DNA from 2 places in the Sphingopyxis sp. PAMC25046 genome. Region 1 is predicted to be linked to the other one. Evidence: predicted binding sites of a transcription regulator. Region 1 holds the regulator's gene; the other holds the start of a gene.
What was found. Region 1 encodes LexA, which represses DNA repair genes until DNA is damaged. Its sites were predicted from a motif close to GTTCCNCNCTTGTTCT; they were not measured.
Positions count from the first base shown of each region.

Region 2: a site for LexA is predicted at 1,627-1,642, ahead of E5675_RS05535 (DUF6771 family protein). Genes of this name have one in related genera too.

Region 1 covers NZ_CP039250.1:2,657,235-2,660,645, forward strand. Annotated here, with positions in the region: gene glp (gephyrin-like molybdotransferase Glp) at 1-1,071, shown strand, start outside; gene lexA (transcriptional repressor LexA) at 1,136-1,819, shown strand; gene E5675_RS12550 (ComEC/Rec2 family competence protein) at 1,773-3,411, opposite strand, start outside.
Region 2 covers NZ_CP039250.1:1,189,227-1,192,637, reverse strand. Annotated here, with positions in the region: gene E5675_RS05545 (DUF736 domain-containing protein) at 1-415, opposite strand, end outside; gene E5675_RS05535 (DUF6771 family protein) at 1,652-1,843, shown strand; gene E5675_RS05530 (hypothetical protein) at 1,845-2,174, shown strand; gene E5675_RS05525 (hypothetical protein) at 2,185-2,700, shown strand; gene E5675_RS05520 (SOS response-associated peptidase family protein) at 2,715-3,389, shown strand; gene E5675_RS05515 (thermonuclease family protein) at 3,386-3,411, shown strand, end outside.

The DNA of each region.
Region 1 (3,411 bases):
GTTGCGCTGCGCGACCAGCCCGCGGCACCGCTCTCGGCGATGGACGGCTACGCGATCCGCTTCGACGACTTGCCGGGCCCGTGGACCGTCACCGGCGAAAGCGCTGCAGGGACCGCGCCCGACCGCAGCGTGGGTCCCGGTGAGGCGATGCGCATCTTCACCGGCGCGATGCTTCCCCCCGGCGCCGACGCGGTGATCGTGCAGGAGGATGTCGCACGCGAGGGCGACGCGTTGACGCTGACGCGCGACGGCCCCGGCGCGCGCGGGCGCCACATCCGCTCGCGCGCAGCCGATTTCGCTGCGGGCGACTGCCTTCTCCCCGCGGGCACGCGTCTGACCCCGGGCGCCATCGCCGCGGCGGCGATGAGCGGTGCGGGGGACCTCGCCGTCGGCCGCCGCCCGCGCGTCGCGATCGTCACGACCGGCGACGAACTCGTCCAGCCCGGACGGCCGCTCGCGCCCGGCCATATCCCCGAAAGCAACGGCGTCATGCTCGCCGCGATGCTCGTCGGCGAGATAGCTGCGCCCACGCCGCCGCGCCATATTCCCGACGACCGCGCGAAACTCGCCAGTGCGCTCAAGGAGTTGGCGCGACGTCACGACGTCATCGTCACCGTCGGCGGCGCGTCGGTCGGCGATCACGACCATGTCCGCGGCGCGCTCGCCGATGCTGGTGGACGGCTCGATTTCTGGAAGATCGCGATGAAGCCCGGCAAGCCGCTGATTGCGGGAACGCTCGGCGACGCGGTCCTCCTCGGTTTGCCCGGCAATCCCTCGTCGGCCTTCGTCACCGCGACCTTGTTCCTGCTCCCGCTCGTCCGTCACCTTGCCGGCGCGAGCCATCCCTTGCCGCCCGTGCATCGAGCACCGCTCGCCGCGCCGCTCGGCGAAGGCGGAACGCGCCGCGATTACCTCCGCGCGCGACTCGAAAATGGCCGCCTGACGCCGATGATCGGGCAGGAAAGCGGCCGCACGCTTCCACTCGCCGCGGCCAATGCGCTGCTGATCCGCGATATCGGCGCGCCCGCGCGCGATGCCGGAGCCATGGCGGACTATATCGTCATCGCTTGACAAGTTCCGCTTTGTTCCACTATCGTTCTCAATATGTCCGATATGACATCATGGAGAACGACCGATGTTGACCGCGAAGCAGCATGAACTGCTCCACTTCATCCAGCTACGCCTCGACGCGAGCGGCATTTCGCCCTCGTTCGAGGAGATGAAGGAGGCGCTGGGCCTCAAGTCGAAATCGGGCATACACCGGCTGATAAGCGCCCTGGAAGAAAGGGGTTTCCTCCGCCGTCTTCCCAACCGTGCGCGCGCGCTCGAAGTGCTCAAGGTGCCCGAATCGGCGACAGCGGCACGCGAACCGGCGCGCGAAAATGTCGTGCCGCTGCGCAAGCCCGCGCCCGCGATGCGCCCGATCGCGGCGAACGACATCGTCGAGGTGCCGCTGCACGGCAAGATCGCCGCCGGCGTGCCGATCGAAGCGTTCGAGGATCACAACAATCTCGCCGTCCCCGCCGCGCTGCTCGGCTCGGGCGAACATTATGCGCTCGAAGTATCGGGCGACTCGATGGTCGAAGCAGGAATTTTCGACGGCGACTATGCGCTGATCCAGAAGGCGAGCACCGCGCGCGAGGGCGACATCGTCGTCGCACTCGTCGACGGGCAGGACGCAACGCTCAAATATTTCCGCCGCGAAGGGCAGATGATCCGGCTCGACCCGGCGAACAGCGCCTATGAGCCGCAGCGTTACCCCGCCGAGCGCGTCATCGTGCAAGGGCGGCTTTCGGGACTGCTTCGTCGTTACCACTAAGCTGCTGCGGCAGCCGCCACGGATGCGCGTCGCCCGCGCGAAGCGCGGCGACGGCTTCTGGCGCTTCGCCCAGATAGATCGCCAGCCCGCCGGTTTCGGCGAGGCTGTCGCGGTCGATCGTGATCCAGCGCCCCACGCATTCGTGCGGTAGCCAGCGGTCGCTGATCACGACGTCGGCGGCGGCGCATGCCGCTGCCATGTCGGCTCCCTCGATCCGGTCGCGCCCGTGCGATGCCAATATGATGCGCCGCGCGCTGCCCTCACCCTGCGCCCAGCGGCAGAAATCGCGATTGCATTCGACATGACCCAACTCGGCGAGGGCAAGGAGCGGTGCGTCGACCCCGGCCGCCTCGGCGACCGTATCGCGGACATAATCGCCCGCGCGGTCGCGCAGCAGCGCATAGCCGCCGTCGGGAAGCGCGGCGGCGATATGGCGCCCGTCGCCGGTGACGAGCAGGTCGGGGCGCGGCGCGGCGAGCAGCGCCGCCATGCCGATCGCCAGCGGCACCGCCCCCGCGTAGCGCCAGCGCGTCCGCCATAACAATATCCAGAGCCCGCCGAAGACCGCGAACGCAAATCCCCACGGTGGAAAGTTCGGCATCGTCGCCACCGCACCCGGCGCGTTGGCGACCCCATGCGCCAGCGCGATCAACGCGCGCAGGGCCTGTTCGGCCACCCACCAGAAGGGCGCGCCCAGCCCGACGCTATCGAACAGCAGCGCGAGCGCCTCCGCCGGCATGATGACAAAGGTCGTCAGCGGGATCGCGACGACATTGGCGAGCGCGCCGTAGAGCCCCGCCTTGTGGAAATGGAACAGTGCGATCGGTGCCAGGGCGACCTCGACGACGAGCCCGGTGATGAGCAATCCGGCGATCCCGCGCCCCAGGCGGAACAGCCATGGCTCGTCGCGGCGCGCGAGGAAACGCTGCATCGGTGGGCCCTCGTGGAGCGCGATGATCGCGGTGACCGCGGCGAAGCTCAACTGGAAGCTCGGGCCCACGAGCGCCTCGGGCCGCCAGATCAACACGATCAGCGCGCCCGCGGCAACAAGCCGCAGCGTCAGCGCCTCGCGCCCCATCAGAAAGGCGACGAGCACGAGCAGCGCCGCGATGAACGACCGCAGCGTCGGCACCTCGGCGCCGGCGAGCCATGTATAGCCCCCGCCCGCGAGCGCCCCCGCCGCCGCCGCGAGCGGCAGGACAAGGCCCGCGAGCGCCAGCCGCCGGTTGAGCGCCAGCAAGCGCATCGCCAGCAGCATGGCAAAGCCGACCACCGCGGTCACATGCAGCCCGCTGATCGACAGCAGGTGCGCGAGGCCGCTGCGGCGCATCGCCTCCTCGTCGGCCTCGGAAATTGCGCCGCGGTCGCCGGTCACCAGCGCCGCCGCGATGCCGCCCGCCGAACCTTCGACCTCGCCCTGGATATGCGCGCTCAGCCGTGTGCGCAGCGGCGGCGCGGCGGCTTCCTTTCCCGGCACGCGGGACACCTCGCCCAGTATCGTCCCGACCGCGCCGATGCCGTCGAACCAGGCGCGCTGGGCAAAATCATAGCCGCCGGGCAGGCTCGCGGTCGGCGGCGGCATCAGCCGCGTG
Region 2 (3,411 bases), 1.5 Mb from region 1:
CGTTCGAGCTCGCCGTGCTCTCGCCGAAGCCGCGGTCCTGCGGCTGCTCGTCATAGCTGCGCGTGCTGGCGCCGAAGCCGCCGCCGAACTCGGCACGGACGGTTTCGCGGCGCCACGCGATGGTGTAGCCGCCGTCCTCGGACGGAAACAGCGCCACCGGCAGCGGTTCGGGGAGGCTCGGATCGTCGATATTGCCCGCGAGGAAAACCTCGCCGGTCTTCTTCGACGCCGCTTCCCAGAGCGCCCCGACCTGCACCCAGCGCCGAGCGACGTTGAGCGCCAACACCTCGTAGACGGGTGCCCGCGGGTTCATGCTTTCGACCTTGCGCAGACCGATGCGCGGGAGGTCGATCGTGCGGGTCGCGATCGAGCCGGTCAGACGATCATTCACATTCCTGATTTCACCGATATTCATGACACTTACTTTCGAATGTCGCGCGCGAACCATTTCCCGGCGACACTCTTCCCGACCCTTCTCTCCTCTGTGGCGCCGCGCCCTCGGCCCACGCCGCCGCCTGCATGCACGCGCTCCCCTCGCCGCCCGCGCCGTGGCGTGCGGAGGCTGAAAACCGATCACCGAGTCACTGAGCGGACTGGCTCGGGTCAGCGGAAAGAAGGGGAGCGATATCGGGGAGGTGGCCTCCCGAACCGGCGGGTAGAAATGTCATGAGATTGTCTTGCGGGCGTCAGCGTTGCCTGCATTAGGCCGCGCGGACGCGCGGCGCCCTCACCCGCCATCCGCCTTGCGCGATGCATGCGGCTCGCAGTCTCTCCGCGCTGGCACTTGGCGTGAGCGCGTGGCCTCTGCCCATTGGATATGGCCGATGGCGGCGAGGCAGCTTGTAGGCTTGCGCTTGTCGCGCGGAGATTCTGAGCGCGGCCCCTCTCGGTTCATACGAGATGTTCAGCGCCGAGGCTGAGGCTGTCCATTGGCGGACCGGCGGCATTCGGTGACGAAACCTGAAAACACAGGTTGATGCGATGCTGGAAAGCGAACCTCGCCTTCCACATAAAGCGACCCCCGCGTGGCGGGAAACGCCAGTTCTGCCTAATGAATGCGCCGTCTTTTAGTGACGCTCCCGGCCGACCTCCGTCCCTGAAAATGACGGCACCCCGCGCCCGGAAAACCGGGGTCTAGGCGCGGAGCGCCGCCCAGGTACGGCCGGGCGGGTCGCATGCCCGGCCGACTGTTATCGGAATGATGAGATCGGTCCCCTTATCGGTAACCAGAGGCCCCTCCACCGACGCGGCCGCCGTTAGGGAAACCTCGCCGTTTTCAAAAACAAAACTTTCCTGCCACCAGGATAGATTGTCTTTTCCGTTCACAGTTTGCCAATCTGACGTAATCTTTCAGTTTGCAATTCGGCGCCACTGACTCGGCGCACAGCACGATCCACCAGCCCTCGCCCGCGCAGCTATCTACGACACCAGCTATCCCCAGGTCGCCCAAGGACACCCGCGTTGGCGTTTCTGGCCGATCGCACTCGGGCGCTTTCTTGGAAAATGCCAAAAAGAGCGCCTGTCCGGACCGCCAAGTCTGCGCCGAACGGCTCGCGGTGAGACCGCTCGCGTAGCGGCGGCAAAGCGAGGCCAAGCTAACGCGAGCGCGCTGCGGCTTGCTCGTTTGTTCTTTTTATGTTCTCATTGTTCCATGACGAGAATCGACCCCGACCGAATCGCTCGCGCACTCCTCGACGCCCCGGGGTGGGCGCGCGTCGGCCTGACCGCGCCAACGGAAATCATCCGCGAGGCCGCGGCGCAAGAACTGGCGCTCACGAATGTGCGCATCGACGGCGATTGCCTGACTGCGGCCGATCCCGATCAGCTGGTGCTGGCGCTGTGACGTGCAGCATACGAAATCGGGCATTCCGCGGGCCACGCACATTTTCGAGGCGGCCATCTGGCATTATGCGGTGCAGCCGGTCTGTCGCTGCGGGCATCATGCAAAATTCGATGCGGGGCTGCTCTGGTACCGCTTCCACCGCAAAGGCTGGGACGACAATCTTCGCCAGGCGTGCCGGCACTTCTGGTGCCGGAATTGCGCGTGGAGCTTGGGTCGTCGCGTCGAACCGCTCCGCCTTGAAGTCGTCAATTGGGACAAGGATGCGATCTGCATCAAGGAGCTGGTCGACGAACGAGAATGGAAGCGCGCGATCCGCCGCTACCGGAGCTAGGAGTTAGACAATGGAACGGGATTTCGACGACGTCCTGCAGGGCCTCGGCAAGGGTGGCCACCGGATCATGATCTGGGACGGCCAGGAGGAACGGCAGATCGAGGCGCATTGGGGCCTCCGGTCACGCGACCCCGGCATCGGCCAGATACCTCTCCTCAGGTCCGAGACCGCGCGCATCGAAAACCCCTGCCTTATCCTCGCCAACGAGTTCGGCATCAAGCGCGACGGCAAGACGCTTTACGCGGCGAGCCTTGTCACCGACATTCCCTTTTTCTGCATCGCGGGCGTATGGCAGCGCGGGACGCGTTATTATCCAGACGCCTTCGCGGCGCTGACCGTCCCCGCCTATCCGGATCTCGAGCCGTTTAAGGATCGCCACGTCGCGGTCGTACACCCCGACGACTGGTATGACTGGCTCGAACAGGCCCGGGCCCCGCTGGACATTTTGCGCCCCTTCCCCGAAGGATGTTTCACCATCATGCCGCCGATCCAGCCCCGTTTCGAAGGACTGCGCGGCGCCGCCTGACGCGGGAGCCGCATATGTGCAACCAGATCACGCTCAAAGCCTCGGTCGACGAGGTCGCATCGCATTTCAAGGCGCAACGCAAGAAACAGACCAATGCGAGCTCTGGGGACGTCTGGAAGGGTGGCACCGGCTTCATCGTCCGCGAAGTTGCCGACGAACGCCAGCTCGATGCAATGGTGTGGGGCTTCCCGCGGCATTCGACCAACAAGAAGACCGGCAAGCCCAACAAGCCTACTCATGTCAACAACGCCCGCGACGACAAGCTGATGTCGCCATACAATATGTGGCGCGAATGGTTCGTCCAGCCCGGGCAGCGCTGCCTCATTCCGATCACCGCTTTCGCCGAAGCCGTTGGGCCCGAAGGTCAAATGACACGCACATGGATAAGCATCGCCGACCAGCCGCTCGCCGCCTGCGCGGGCTTCTGGCGCCCGACCGACGAATGGGGAGACAGCTATACGATGGTCATGGTCGATGCCGTTCCCAAGATGCTCGAGGTCCATGACCGGATGCCCGTTATCCTGCATCCCGAAGACCATGAAGCATGGCTGCACGCACCGGCCGAGGAGGCGATGAAGCTCGTCACTCAATATCCCGCCGATCGTCTCGTCGTCGATCATACGCCCGAGCTCTGGTACGCGGGTCGTACCAGGAAAGATCCGGCGCCCACGGCCGCAACCCTGCTGTGACATCGAAAATCCCGACCTGCGC